DNA from 3 places in the Priestia sp. YIM B13490 genome. Region 3 is predicted to be linked to each of the others. Evidence: riboswitches for the same ligand, from Rfam matches in the RefSeq annotation. Region 3 holds a riboswitch; each other region holds the start of a gene.
What was found. A riboswitch is a leader RNA that binds a small molecule or an ion and turns the genes downstream of it on or off. The one in region 3 is predicted to bind thiamine pyrophosphate.
Positions count from the first base shown of each region.

Region 1: it holds a riboswitch for thiamine pyrophosphate, as region 3 does, so the genes downstream of both, tenA (thiaminase II) here and ACFX4R_RS22665 (thiamine phosphate synthase) in region 3, are expected to answer to the same signal.
Region 2: it holds a riboswitch for thiamine pyrophosphate, as region 3 does, so the genes downstream of both, thiC (phosphomethylpyrimidine synthase ThiC) here and ACFX4R_RS22665 (thiamine phosphate synthase) in region 3, are expected to answer to the same signal.

Region 1 is NZ_JBHZOT010000003.1:317,923-322,973, forward strand. It holds gene ACFX4R_RS11505 (ArsR/SmtB family transcription factor) at 1-287, shown strand, start outside; gene ACFX4R_RS11510 (aldehyde dehydrogenase) at 301-1,701, shown strand; gene tenA (thiaminase II) at 1,730-2,419, opposite strand; TPP riboswitch at 2,514-2,611, opposite strand; gene ACFX4R_RS11520 (TspO/MBR family protein) at 2,838-3,584, shown strand; gene ACFX4R_RS11525 (hypothetical protein) at 3,888-4,070, shown strand; gene ACFX4R_RS11530 (sodium-dependent transporter) at 4,247-5,051, shown strand, end outside.
Region 2 is NZ_JBHZOT010000018.1:27,799-32,849, forward strand. It holds gene ACFX4R_RS26790 (VanZ family protein) at 1-253, shown strand, start outside; gene ACFX4R_RS26795 (hypothetical protein) at 367-555, opposite strand; gene thiC (phosphomethylpyrimidine synthase ThiC) at 533-2,302, opposite strand; TPP riboswitch at 2,416-2,530, opposite strand; gene ACFX4R_RS26805 (hypothetical protein) at 2,612-2,902, opposite strand; gene ACFX4R_RS26810 (undecaprenyl-diphosphate phosphatase) at 3,360-4,184, shown strand; cyclic di-AMP (ydaO/yuaA leader) riboswitch at 4,458-4,597, shown strand; gene ACFX4R_RS26815 (glutamate/proton symporter GltT) at 4,704-5,051, shown strand, end outside.
Region 3 is NZ_JBHZOT010000009.1:74,961-80,011, forward strand. It holds gene ACFX4R_RS22645 (amino acid ABC transporter substrate-binding protein) at 1-518, opposite strand, end outside; gene ACFX4R_RS22650 (fluoride efflux transporter FluC) at 860-1,258, shown strand; gene crcB (fluoride efflux transporter CrcB) at 1,259-1,648, shown strand; gene ACFX4R_RS22660 (hypothetical protein) at 1,696-1,911, shown strand; TPP riboswitch at 2,074-2,175, shown strand; gene ACFX4R_RS22665 (thiamine phosphate synthase) at 2,298-2,921, shown strand; gene thiO (glycine oxidase ThiO) at 2,905-4,032, shown strand; gene thiS (sulfur carrier protein ThiS) at 4,029-4,232, shown strand; gene ACFX4R_RS22680 (thiazole synthase) at 4,238-5,005, shown strand; gene ACFX4R_RS22685 (thiazole biosynthesis adenylyltransferase ThiF) at 5,002-5,051, shown strand, end outside.

The sequences.
Region 1 (5,051 bases), on a different contig from region 3:
TCGAGTTATTTCGTGCCAGCATTCCTATTTTTCAGGCGCTAAGTGATTCAGCAAGACAAGATATTATTTTGCTGCTCGCGGAAAAAGAGCCTTTAACCGTAAATGAAATTGCAAATGAGTCTACGCTATCACGACCGGCAATTTCTCATCATTTAAAAATTCTACGCGATCAAAAGCTTGTGCAAATTGAGCAAAAAGGAACGCAGAGATATTATTCATTAGCTTTAAATGAGGCAGTCGAGCTATTAAAAAACTTGCTTGCTACAGTTGAAAGCGAATGTTTATAGGGAGATGAAAGAGATGAACCACGAGCGATTTTATATAACAGATGAAACGGTCATTGAACATATTGTTTCTACACAAAAGCAGTATTTCTATGCGCAAAAGACCAAGAGTATCAGCAGCCGTATTCAAGCGCTGAATAAGCTAAGAGACGCAGTCAAACAAAACGAGCAGAGAATTATGGATGCTTTAAAACAAGATTTAAATAAATCTGAAGTAGAGGCGTACACGTCGGAAATTGGGATTTTACTAGAGGAGATTCGGTTTACGCTTAAGCATTTAGCAAAATGGATGAAGCCTAAAAAAGTAAAAACCGCTTTAACACATGTGGGCTCTAAAGGGAAAATTGTTCCTGAACCGTATGGAGTCGCGTTAATTATTGCTCCGTGGAACTATCCGTTTCAATTAGCATTGTCTCCTTTAGTAGGAGCGATTGCCGCTGGAAACACGGCGATTATAAAACCTTCTGAATTAACGCCTAGCGTATCTCGCGTTATACAAGAATTACTGGCTGAAGCTTTTGACCCAGCATTTGTGACGGTGATTGAAGGCGCTGTAGACACGACGAGCCTGCTTTTAAAACAGCCGCTTGATTATATTTTCTTTACGGGAAGTGTAAATGTAGGGAAAATTATTATGCAAGAAGCAGGGAAGCAGCTTATTCCAGTCACGCTTGAGCTAGGCGGAAAAAGTCCGTGCATTGTACATGAAGACGCAAACCTAGATCTTGCAGCGAAGCGAATTATGTTTGGTAAAGGGATGAATGCAGGCCAAACGTGCGTTGCTCCTGATTATTTGCTCGTGCATCAAAAAGTGAAAGCGCAGCTTGTAGAGAAACTTCGCGAAGCAATTTCTCAATTTTACGGTAGTAATCCACTTGAAAGCGACCGCTACGGCCGTATTGTCAGTGAGCGTCATTTTACTCGGCTAGTTGAGTTTTTAAAAAACGGAAATGCTATAGTTGGAGGCGGGTACAATAAAAACACGCTAACAATAGAACCTACGGTGTTAAGTGAAGTAAGCTGGACATCAGATGTTATGCAAGAAGAAATCTTTGGGCCTATTCTTCCTATGATTGAATATGAAACACTAGACGAAGTCATTCATAAAGTTCAAGAAAAAGCTAAGCCGTTAGCTCTTTACTTATTTACAGAAAGTGAAGATGTGCAAAACGTGATAACGGAGCGCCTTTCATTTGGAGGAGGCTGTATAAACGATACGCTTATGCATATCGCTACGCCATATTTGCCGTTTGGCGGAGTGGGAGAAAGCGGCACGGGTCAATATCATGGAAAAGACAGCTTTCAGACATTCACTCATTTTAAAAGCATGCTGTCTCAAACAACCAAGTTTGATTTGTCATTCCGCTATCCTTCGGAAAAACAAAGCTTGAAAATGATCAAAAAACTATTGAAATAAAAGAGCCTCCTGATAGGAGGCTTTTTCGTTATTTTGAAAGTGAAAGCTGAGAAAGCGGCCATTTTTCTTGGGTATATGCCATTTCCCAAAATAAATACTCCAGTTCACAGCTTTTGATGAAGTGATCTTTCATACGGTTACGTTCTTCTTCAGTAGCTTGTTCGGCGAGTTCATCAAGCTTGTTACAAAACCATTGTGTTGTGCCATTCATTTCTTCATTATTATAAAACTGAATCCATTCATAAAAAGGATGAGAAGGAGATGGATTTACTTGTTCTGTAATGCGCTGGCCAATTTCAACGTACGTCCATGGACATGGAAGAAGCACTGCAATGATTTCTGCTAAGCTGCCTGTATGCGCAACACTTGTCATATGGTTAATGTAGTGGCTGGCCGTCGGTGAAAGCGTCTCAGTGTGAAGGTCTTCATAACGTACGCCTGCTACTTCACAAAAATTATTGTGAGGGTGTACTTCACTATGTAATACCGTAGAAATGCCGGCATTAAAGGCTTCCATTTCGGTACGCGTGCGGCATTTTGTTAAAGCAGCGCCGTAAATGCGAACAAATGCTGTTAAGTATTCGTAATCTTGAGAAACGTAGTGAATAAGCGCTTCTTTTGGCACGTTTCCTTCAGCAATTCCTTTAATAAAAGGATGGTTAAAAATGGCTTCGTAAATATAGTTTGCTTCTTGTCTTAATTGAGATGAAAATGACATCAAAATCCTCCTTTAATATGAGGAAGTCACAAACAAGCACATAAAGGAAATAAAAAACACTCCGTTTATAAACGGAGTGGCAAAGGACAGTAAAAACTGAACATTGCCACTTTCCTACGCTGGTATGAGCCAGATCAGGTTCAAAGGGATCAAGAAAACTTGTCTCAGCCGGTGGCACCCCTAGTGGACTTCCTATTAATCTAAGTTTAACTTACCATATATTCTGAAAAATAGAAAGCGTTATGGGAAATTGTGTGCTAACCGCTTTTCTTTCTTAAAGAGGAAATTTCTTAAAGCTATTTTTAATCATTTTTGTTTAAAAATGCATATTTTTAGGGAAGAAGAGGTATTAATGAAGGGAAGAGCCGTTTTCGTCTCCGAAACACTCCCATATAAATAGAAGAAAGGAGAGAACAAAATGGCGAAATTTCGTTTGTATGCTGTATTAAATACAGTAGGCTTGGCTATTACACTGCTTGTGAATTATTTAGCAAATGCCATTCCAATAGGAGGCAAAACAACGGGAGAAGCTTCTGCGCAAGTTCCTACGTTGTTTACACCAGCGGGTTATGCTTTTGCTATCTGGGGCGTTATTTATTTATTATTAACCATTTGGGTTATACGCCAATTTTTTGCAAGAGAAGATCAAAAGGAAATATATGCACGTATCGGCATTTGGTTTTTTCTAAACTGTTTGTTAAATAGTGCGTGGATCTTTATTTTCCAAAACGATTACTATAAGTTATCTCTTTTAGTTATGCTCTTTATTCTAGGCACATTAATGATTGTGTATTCCATTATTCAGCATTCTCGAATGACGACATGGTTTATGCGTCTGCCGATTTCGCTTTATCTTGGATGGATTTCTGTTGCGACTATTGTCAATGTGTTTGTCATATTTCAAGCAAATGGAATACAGCACTTGCTTGGCTTAAACGAGTTAGCATGGACGATTATTATGCTGCTGGTAGGAGCTGTGCTGGGCATCATGTTTACATTAAAAAACCGAGACGCTGTTTATCCGCTTGTTTTTATTTGGGCTTATATTGCCATTGCAGTGAAGCAAAGTGGAAATCAGCCAATTGTCATTACTGTCATCATTTCAGTTGTTTTATTAGCAATTGCCATTATTGTGGGATTGATTAAACGCTATAGACGTTTTTAAAAAGAAGCTCTAGCTTTTGTAAGCTAGAGCTTTTTATGATGCTCTTTTGATTGTAAAAAAGCAGCTGTAAAAGCAATTAAGCTAATTAAAATACCAAAAGGAACAACAATTGGTACGAATGATAAAATAAATGTCATAAGTGTAACCTCCATGTTGCATCGGTGCATAATGAAAAATTCAACTTTTTTAAATTGAAGTTCCGCTATTATAGTATGCTAGGCTTTATGTTTGGAGCCTATATGTTTAGAAATAAACGAAAAAGGCAACATACGTTACATACAGGTTATATTAGGAGGAGTTAAAATGGAAACATATTTAGTCGCTTACACGGATAAAGATGATATGGAATATAAACAAGTGACGTGCGAGAGTTATGAAGATGCAGAGCGTACGGTCCTTCGTTTAGAGAGAGAAGGGCATATGCATATTGAAGAAATTTCAAATCAAGAAGCCTACCGTGGAGATGAATCCTCGTACAGAGAATAAATTTTGAATAGAAACACCAACCTTAAAATGAAGAAGCAGCTGCTTCTTCATTTTTTCTATTCTATATAGATATCGTTTTATAGAAAAAAGTAAAACGGGAATGATTTTCTTCTGCATTTATGGTACAGTACTAATCAGGTGAGTTTTGAGTTTAGAAGAGGAGAGAGTAACATTATATGAGTAAAGGAAATCAGTGGTCTTCACGCCTCGGTTTTATTTTAGCATCTGCTGGGGCAGCAATTGGTCTAGGAGCGATATGGAAGTTTCCATACGTAACGGGAACCAGTGGCGGTGGAGCGTTTTTTGCGTTGTTTATTTTATTTACGATTTTTATTGGATTGCCGCTTCTGTTGGCAGAATTTATCATTGGAAGACATACGGGGAAAGAAGCGATTAGTGCTTATAAGGCAATTGCTCCAAAATCCGCTTGGGTATGGATTGGCAGGCTGGGAGTACTAAGCTGTGTCGTTTTGCTTTCCTTTTACAGCGTCGTTGGCGGCTGGGTGATTTTATATACGATTATGAGCGTAACCGGTATGCTAAGCGGAAAAGAGTACGGTCCGTTGTTCAATGCCGTCATTAGCCAACCTTATGTAGTATTAGGTGCACAGGCGCTGTTTTTATTAATTACAGTGTTTGTTATTTCAAAAGGCGTACAAAAAGGAATAGAGCGTGCTAATAAATACATGATGCCGCTGTTATTTATTTGTTTTATCATTATCGTGGTGCGTTCTTTAACATTAGACGGAGCAATGGACGGAGTAAAGTTCTTTTTGAAACCGGATTTTTCAGCCATTACAGGGTCATCTGTTCTCTATGCGCTCGGTCAGTCGTTTTTCTCGCTTTGCGTGGGATTATCTTGCATGGTGACATATAGCTCTTATTTAGGGAAAAAAGTAAGCTTGACGCGTTCAGCTGGGACTATTGCTATTTTGAACTTGTTTGTTTCGCTGCTGGCGGGTTTGGCTATTTTCCCAGCCG
Region 2 (5,051 bases), on a different contig from region 3:
TATCGTGATGTTTGCGCCGCTTGGAATGTTTATTCCTTTGTTTATGAAGTGGTTTGACGGTTTTATTCAAGTGTTTACGACGGGTTTCTTAATCAGTTTTCTAATTGAAATTTTACAGTACAAGCTAACGGAACGAGTATTTGATATTGATGATATCTTTTTGAATACGCTAGGTACATTTATAGGCTGGGTTATTATTAAAATACTATATTGGGCCAAGAACGTGCTGAAAGCACGTTTCAAAAAAAGATAAAGAGATGGAGACATAACTGAATCAATAGCTAGAAAGCAGCTACAGATATGAAGTCTACGTTTACCATCACAATGAAAAGATCCGAACGATGAATCGTTCGGATCTTTCTTCAACTAAAATACTTTTGTCCTAGCCACTGCCTCTTGTTGATAGAAACACTTAATGCAGCGTCTTACGGAAGAATGTGAGGATTCAACGATAATGTGCTGACAATTTTGCTGAACAAATAATAACTTTCTTTCAAGCTGCTTAATTTGTTCTTTAAGCTGTTCTACTTCATTATTGATAGATATTTGAACCACTGTTAACAAACTCTTTAGCTTTTTCTTTCATTCCTTCTTTTCTTACTTCGTTTACATCTTTTTCATTTTCTTGAGCCATGTTACGAATATCTTGAGAAATACGCATCGAACAGAATTTAGGTCCACACATTGAACAGAAATGGGCTGTTTTAGCACCTTCAGCGGGAAGTGTTTCATCGTGATATTCTTTTGCGCGCTCTGGATCTAGTGACAGGTTAAATTGATCATTCCATCTAAATTCAAATCTTGCTTTAGACAGCGCGTTATCGCGTTTTTGTGCTCCTGGATGGCCTTTTGCTAGGTCAGCGGCATGCGCAGCAATTTTATAGGTGATAACGCCTTCTCGAACGTCTTCTTTATTTGGCAGACCTAAATGTTCTTTTGGGGTTACGTAGCAAAGCATAGCTGTCCCAAACCAGCCAATCATTGCAGCCCCGATACCTGATGTAATATGGTCATAGCCTGGAGCGATGTCGGTTGTAAGCGGTCCAAGAGTATAGAAGGGAGCTTCTTGGCATATTTCCATTTGTTTATCTACGTTTTCTTTGATGAGGTGCATAGGGACATGTCCAGGGCCTTCAATCATAACTTGAACATCGTGTTTCCAAGCAATTTTAGTTAATTCACCAAGCGTTTCTAATTCACCGAACTGTGCCTCATCATTAGCATCTGCAATGGAACCAGGACGCAGCCCATCGCCAAGCGAAATAGAAATATCGTATGCTTTACAGATTTCACAGATTTCTTCAAAGCGAGTATATAAAAAGTTCTCTTCATGATGAGCTAAACACCACTGCGCCAAGATGGATCCTCCGCGTGAAACAATACCTGTCGTACGTTTCGCTGTCAGAGGAATATAGCGTAAAAGAACACCTGCGTGAATAGTAAAGTAATCAACACCTTGCTCCGCTTGTTCAATTAATGTATCGCGATATGCTTCCCACGTTAGATCTTCTGCAACACCTTTTACTTTTTCAAGCGCTTGGTAAATAGGAACAGTCCCTACAGGAACAGGCGAGTTGCGGATAATCCATTCGCGCGTTGTGTGGATATCCTTTCCTGTTGATAAATCCATAATTGTATCGGCTCCCCAACGCGTTGCCCATGTCATTTTTTCTACTTCATCTTCAATAGCTGAACGAATAGCTGAATTTCCGATATTAGCATTGATTTTCACGTGGAATTTGCGGCCGATAATCATCGGTTCGCTCTCAGGGTGATTGATATTATTAGGGATAATGGCACGTCCTCTTGCTACTTCTTCACGCACGACTTCAGGATCCATCTGTTCACGAATAGCGATAAATTCCATTTCGGGCGTGATGATTCCTTTTTTCGCATAGTGCATTTGCGTTACATTTTGATTTTTTTTCGCGCGCAAAGGTAAACGATTAGTGATAAAGCGCTCGTACTGATCTCTTGGATCACCATCATAATAACCGTTATCCTGTGGCTGAACCGTACGGCCTTGATATGTTTCTACATCGTTTCGTTCTGCAATCCACTTTTCGCGCAGAGCCGGTAATCCTTTTTGTAAATTAATTTCATAACAGGGATCTGTATAAACACCACTCGTGTCGTATACACGTACGGGATTATTTTCTTCTTCCCCAAAAGATCCTGTAGTAGGAGACTGATGGATTTCACGCATAGGCACTTTAAGATCTTCTCTGGATCCTTGGACATATACTTTGTGACTGTTTGGAAAAGGCTTTTTCATAGAAACTGATACATTTTGTTTTGACATTACATATTCCTCCGGTTTCGCATAAAGTGTAGCTATACCGAACCATAAAAAAATCGGGTTCTGTGATAGACAGAACCCGATGGAATAGGCGAAAAAAGAATAAACATATACTATTCTTTTCAAGACTACTTCCCTCCGCTGGTATAACCCAAATCAGGTTCAAAGGGTTAAAGAGTTTTATAGCACTCTTCTCTCAGTCTGAGCTATCAGACACCCCTAGTAGAAATAACATTTAAATTATTCAATTTACGGCTTAAGTTTACCATCATTCGGTAAAAAATCAACCCTTAAATAAAAAAAGCTAGACAATCAACGTTGTCTAGCAGCATCGATTGCAATCACAATAGCTGTAATAATGTGCATAACAAACCCTAAAAATGGAATCCAAGCAACCAGTGAAGTAACAATCCCTAGTATGTTTCCATACGCAGATAACCCTCGTCTATTAGCTAAAATGAGTGTGATAGCATGAAGAATAAATCCAATAAAAAGAGGAGTATAACTAAAGCCCATAACAATCCCCGCGCCAATTAAAGGAATTCCCAGCAAGGCTTCATACCCAGCAGTGACCCATTTCATTGTACGTACATTTCCATTCATAGTAAAAAGCCTCCTAAAAAAGATACTACTATATACGAGAAAAGAGAGAAAAAAGTTTCAAATTACTTAGGGGATATGTCGTATAAGCAAGCACTAGTTGATTAAAATGATAGATGACAGTAAAGGGGATGGAAAAAACATAATGATTTAGTCATTTTTTCACACTAAAGAAAAATAGTCTAGATGATTCATTTTTAGCTAAGGACCCGGAATTTATACCGAACATAGCGACTGCTTTTTAAAACAAATAAAAGCTGATATCTTGTTTTTTGGTTATAGCATGTAGGGTTTTTATTACAAATTATTAAAGATTCTTATCTTTTTGCAAATACACATTGTATTTCATAGTTTTAACAATTATGATAAAAAAGCAAGTGTCAAAATAGGAAAATAGTTGAGCATGGAAAACGAAGCGATAAGCTTATTAATTTGAAAGAAAGGCAAGGTATATAGCTTTATGTGGGAAATTATTGTAGCAATCATTTTAGGGATTGTAGAAGGTTTAACAGAGTTTGCTCCTGTTTCGTCAACTGGGCATATGATTATTGTGGATGACCTGTGGTTAAATTCAAAAGAATTATTTTCATCTCCCGTAGCTAATACATTTAAAATTGTTATTCAGCTAGGGTCGATCTTAGCAGTAGTAGTTATTTTTAAAGATCGTTTCATTAATTTATTAGGATTGGGAAAAAAGCCAGCCGCTCCAATTGGACCGACAAATCGTTTGAATTTAATGCAAGTAATTGTTGGTCTGTTACCCGCAGGAGTGTTAGGTCTTTTGTTTGATGATTACATTGATGAACATTTGTTTTCTTTAAATACGGTGCTAATTGGCTTAGTAGTCGGAGCTGTATTAATGATTCTAGCAGATTTGTTTGGACCTAAACGTCCGCGTGTAGAGACGGTGGACCAAATGTCTTATGGACAAGCACTGGGTATAGGACTGTTTCAATGTATTGCTCTTTGGCCAGGTTTTTCTCGTTCAGGCTCCACGATTTCAGGAGGGGTTCTTCTTGGAATGAGCCATAAGGCAGCGGCAGATTTTACATTTATTATGGCAGTGCCAATCATGGCAGGAGCAAGTGGACTTTCATTGGTTAAAAACTGGCAGTATTTCACATCAGATGCACTACCGTTTTTTATTGCTGGTTTTATCAGCGCCTTTATTTTTGCGCTGGTGTCTATTCGCTTTTTCCTGAAATTAATTAATCGTATCAAATTAGTACCATTTGCACTATATCGAATTGTGTTAGCAGCTATTCTATATTTTGTATTTTTATAAAATAAACATGCGTGTTCTTTAGTCCCTTAAACTTCTAATAGAGACTCAAAGAGCAAGAAAAAGCTATTGCAACATTGCAATAGCTTTTTTGTATAAATATATATTATCGCCTTTTGAAAGCGTTTTATAAACATGGGTATTGACAAAACGTGTCGAAAAATAGTAAATTAATATTTGTGCAGTATAAAGTTAAGTAAAAGTAAGACTTCTGTTTAGTTTTATTGACTGTAAAAAACGTATGACAACGTATAGATCGTTTTAATTTTATAAAAACTGAATAATAAGCTTAATCGTATAGAGCGGGGGAATCATTATCGGCAGTAAAGCTGCCTTGGGGTGAATCCTTACAAAAGGTAGGAAACTCTCAATTCCGAATCCGACAGTTAACCCCGTTTGCTTTATTGAGAGAAAGAGCCCAAAATAGCGTAAGTAAAAGGCTGTTCTTTCTTAAGAATAGTCTTTTTTTGTTTTTTCAGAAAAGTATATACAAATGTCATACATCTTTGGGGAGGTACATCTATGAAAAAAATTCGTTTTGGTTTGGCTACGCAGATTTTTACCGGATTAATCCTCGGTGTTCTTGTAGGGGTAATTTGGTTTAACGATCCGCGTGTAGTAACATACCTACAGCCGCTAGGAGACCTATTTTTAAGATTAATTAAGATGATTGTTATTCCAATTGTTATCTCAAGCTTAGTCGTTGGAGTTGCAGGAGCAGGGAGCGGCAAACAGGTCGGAAAGCTCGGCGTTAAAACCATTCTCTATTTTGAAATTATTACGACTTTTGCAATTATAATCGGTGTATTGGTTGCTAATATTTTTCATCCTGGGCAAGGTGTAGACATTCATTCAGCACAGAAGAGTGAT
Region 3 (5,051 bases):
GATTGAGCCATGTCTTTATAGTTACTTGTTAATGACTGCGCTGATTTTTTTCCTTTTAAATCTTTAAATGATTTGATATCTTTTTCGTCTTTACGAACAATTAATACAGCGCCTGACTGGATGTATGGATCAGAGAAATCGTATTTCTTTTGACGATCTTCACGAATACCCACTTCGTTAGCAATCATGTCAAAGCGTTTAGCATCTAATCCGGCAAACATGCCATCCCACTGTGTTTCTTTGAACTCAGCTTTTACGCCAAGACGTTTAGCTACTTCTTGAGCCAATTCTACATCAAACCCAGTTAGCTTTTGTTTGTCATCATGAAAAGTGAACGGAGGGTATGTACCTTCAGTTCCAATTGTTAATACGCCATCTTTTTTCACTTTATTATATAAATCCTCTTGTGAAGATTTATTGTCTCCATTGTTTGCTTCATTTTTTGAGCTAGAACCGCATGCGGCAAGCACAACTGTGAAAGCTAATAGTAGCGACAAAAGTGCAGCAAATTTCTTCATTTTCTAAACCCCCTAGTATTCTGATAGGAAATGATACTCTGTGATACTAAACAAGAACACAGCAAAAGTCAACAAAAAAAACTTATACGATTAATGTGACTTAAAATAAGGGAAATATACCTTCTATACACGGTTTATCATAAGGATACAGAAAGGTTTTAAAATTTGGATTAAGTGGATTTTTAAGGGAAATTTGAGGAGTAAAAAGGAAGTTTCATGCGACGATTTTCTCTTTCATTTTTTCATGACTTTTGGTGCAATAAACATATAGTTAAATGTTAAGGTAGAAATAAATTCCTTATGGTACACTTAAAGAAGAATTTATGAAACGGAGCGATATGATGAAAGCCATAAACTTAATCTCAATTGCCTTTGGTGCTATCGCTGGTACATATGCACGTTATTTGCTGAATCTTTCCTTATTATATACGGGCTATCCAATAGGAACGGTAATTGAAAACCTATTAGGAAGCTTCATACTAGGCCTATTAACAGGATTTTTTGTGTGGAAAAAGCCAAAAGAATGGATAAAGCTTGGACTAGGAGTTGGCGTATGCGGCGGTTTTACAACGTATTCAACGTTTGCAGGAGACGTCATTTCTCTCACTCAGCACCATTTATTTTGGGGAGCCATTTATGTAATGGTCTCTTTAGTAGGTGGAATCCTTCTTGCTTTAGCAGGCTATCTATGCGGTGAAGCGGCAGGGAAAAATTTAGTGAAAGTACATGAGGTGAAGTAAATGAGCATAGTGAGCTTGGCACTTGGCGGGGCAGCTGGAGGAATATGCCGTTATCTTTTGGGTTTAAAAGTTACAAAAACAGTTTCAAACCCTCCTTTTCCAGTATCAATGCTGTTTGTAAACTTGCTTGGTGCGTTTGGGCTTGGTCTTTTTTACGGTAGTTATTATGGAAAGGTTCCGAGTCATGCTTATGATGATTCAATATTTTTAATGATTGGCATTGGTTTTTTTGGTGCCTTTACCACTTTTTCAACGTTCAGTGTGGAAACCGTACAGTTAATTCGAGAAAAATCTTATCGGAAAATGCTGGCGTATGTGGGGATTTCAGCATTGGGAACAGTTGGTTTATTTACAGTCGGTTTACTGGCAGGAACGTTTTTATTTAAGTAAAGAGAACGTTTCTAGTAGGGAAAAACAAAAAGACGGAGAAGTAGAGAATGGATAGAAAAGCAGAAGTTTGGAAATACATTTTGTTGATTGTAGCTGTTGCAGGTCAGATCATCGGTTTTTTATTTTTATTTATAAATGTTGTGGCGGCATTTATTTTTTACGGTTTTTATATTCTAACTTTTATTATGTTACTCCTGCTGTTTATATGGGATCGGAAAAAGGAAAAAGACAAGGAAGAATTTGACGACTATACCGATTACTAATCATATAAAAAGCAGAATGATGCGGTGCGCCGGACCTCTTACTTAGTAAAGAAGCTTAAAAGATACATCTATAAAAGGAAGAGAGCCGTAAGAGCATAAAGAGATATTGTATTTACATCTAGTTGTGTTATAATTTTAAGTGCGAAAACAAAATCAATAAATAGCAATCACTAGGGGAGCTTTTTGAAGCTGAGACGAATGTATTTCGGACCCTTTGAACCTGATCTGGTTTGTACCAGCGTAGGGAAGTGGCGATCATGTTTACATAACGATGCATGCTAACCACTCTACGTTGTAGAGTGGTTTTTTTGTATGGAATAAAGCCCTCTACACAAGATGAAGTGATTGAAATTTCTCTTTATTCTGAACGGAAAGGTTTCGATCATATGGATATTCCTAAATTTCATGTCGTTACAACAGATAAGCAGCCAATTGAAGAGGTTCGGGACATTTTAACGGCTATTGAGCCTTTTGCGGGTGCCATTCATATTAGAGAAAAAAAGAAAACGGCAAAGCAGATTCAATGTTTGCTAGAAAGCCTGCCATTTTGTCTCTCTAAAATTATTGTAAATGACCGAGTTGATGTAGCGCATGCTTTAAAAGCAAAAGGCGTACAGCTTGCCTATCATAGTTTAGATGTTTCGTGTGTTAGAGACGTATTTCCTTCTCTTATTGTCGGAAAATCAGTTCACTCTGTGGAAGAGGCTTTAGAAGCTGAAAAAGATGGTGCCCACTACATTCTATACGGACATATTTATTCAACACATTCAAAAAAAGGATTAAAAAGTCGAGGGGTAGCAGCACTAAAAGAAGTAGTAGATGCTGTACAGATACCGGTTATTGCCATTGGAGGAATTACACCTGTAAATGCCAAAGAGGTGCTTCAAACAGGAGCACACGGTATAGCTGTGATGTCTGGTGTCATGCTTGCGCAAAATCCCCTTAAAGCGATTAAACAATATTCTCATATATGGACATCTGGAGGTGGAGAAAATGAAGCAGCATTATGATGTACTGTTAGTCGGAGGAGGCATAATCAGCTCTTCTATCGCTTATCATTTGTCAAAACAAGGAGCATCAGTGGCCATTCTTGAACGAAATCAAATTGGTTGTGAAGCTTCAAGTGCAGCAGCTGGTATTTTAGGTGCTCAAGCTGAAATTGATGAAGAAGGTCCTCTTTTAGACCTTGCTATTAAGAGCAGAAGCATGTTTCCTGAGCTGGTGAAGGAACTAAAAGAAAAAACGGCCATCGACGTAGAGCTCATTCAAAAAGGCTTATTAAAAGTCGCTGTAACAGAAGAAGATGCACACGTATTAAAGAAAAAAGCCGCTCAGCACCACCGATGGGATGAACATGTAAGATGGATCGATGTAAAAGAAGCGCGTTTGTTAGAACCCGGTCTCTCTCCAGACATATACGGAGCCATTACAATACCGGGGGACGGCCAGCTAGCTCCGGCTAAGTTAACGCAAGCTCTTGCTCATGGAGCCTTGTATCACGGAGCAGATATATTCGAATACTGTGATGTTCATTCTCTTATTATGGAAAATGAAACAGTAAAAGGTGTACAGACGTCCAGAGGCTCTTTTTACGGAGAAAAAGTAGTTATTGCAGCAGGCTCATGGGCTAAACGCTTTATTTCTTCTGAACATTTAGGCCGCGTGTTTCCCGTAAAAGGGGAGTGTATTGCTCTTCGAAGTCATAAGCCGCTGCTTTCTAAAACGATTTTTTTAGATGAAGGTTTTTACTTAGTGCCTAAGACTGGTGGAAGAATCATAATCGGGGCAACTAAGCTACAGCATGACTTTACCAAGACGGTTTCTGCACAAGGTATTCAATTTTTGCTGAATAAAGCTTCGGCGCTTCTGCCAGCTATTAAAGAAGCCACATTTGAAAAAGCATGGGCTGGTCTTCGTCCACAAACAAATGATGGCTGGCCTTATTTAGGAGAGCATCCTGAAATAGCGAATCTACACATGGCGTTTGGCCACTACCGAAACGGTATTTTATTAAGTGCTGCAACTGGAAAAATTATGGCTGATGCTTTGTTAGGGAAAAAGCTGAATCATTCATTTTTTACATCATTTCAGCTAACAAGAGTAATGGAGGGAGTTCATTGAATCTAATCATTAATGGTAAGACCGTTACTTTTGGAGATGAAATTGAAACGGTCGAGCACTTGTTGCAGGCTCAGAACCTGCATGAACGAGTGGTAATTGTTGAGCTAAACAAGAACATTTTGCAAAAAGAAGAACATAGCGATGCATGCTTAAAAGATGGCGATATATTAGAAGTTGTTTCATTTGTCGGAGGAGGATGAAGAGTATGTTAAAAATTGGACAATATACATTTAATTCACGTTTATTATTAGGGACAGGGAAATTTCCGGACATTACGACTCAGCGTCAAGCGGTAGAAGAGTCAGAAACAGAAATTTTAACATTTGCTGTGAGAAGAATGGATATTTTTGATCAAAATCAGCCTAATTTATTAGAAGCGCTTGATGTGAAGCGTTTCACTCTTTTGCCTAACACTGCTGGAGCAAAAAATGCAGAAGAGGCCGTACGTATTGCTAAATTAGCAAAGGCTTCTGGACTTTGTGACATGGTGAAAGTAGAAGTAATTGGATGTGATAAAACGCTGCTTCCTGATCCAGTTGAAACATTAAAAGCCAGTGAAGAACTGTTAAAAGAGGGCTTTACCGTTTTACCTTACACATCAGATGATGTTTTACTTGCGCGTCGTTTAGAGGAGTTAGGCGTACATGCCATTATGCCAGGAGCTTCGCCTATCGGTTCAGGTCAAGGTATTATTAATCCGTTGAACATGCGTTTTATCATTGAACAATCAACTGTTCCAGTAATTGTAGATGCAGGTATTGGAACGGCTTCAGACGCAGCTCAAGCTATGGAGTTAGGAGCAGATGGTGTGTTATTAAATACAGCTGTTTCAGGAGCAAAAGATCCTGTGAAAATGGCTCGTGCTATGAAGTTAGCGATTGAAGCAGGACGAGCAGCATTTGAAGCAGGACGTATTGAAAAGAAACAATATGCAACGGCAAGCAGTCCAACAGAAGGGATGAGTATCGGTTGATTAATCGTTATTCCCGCCAAGAATTGTTTCAACCTATTGGAAAAGG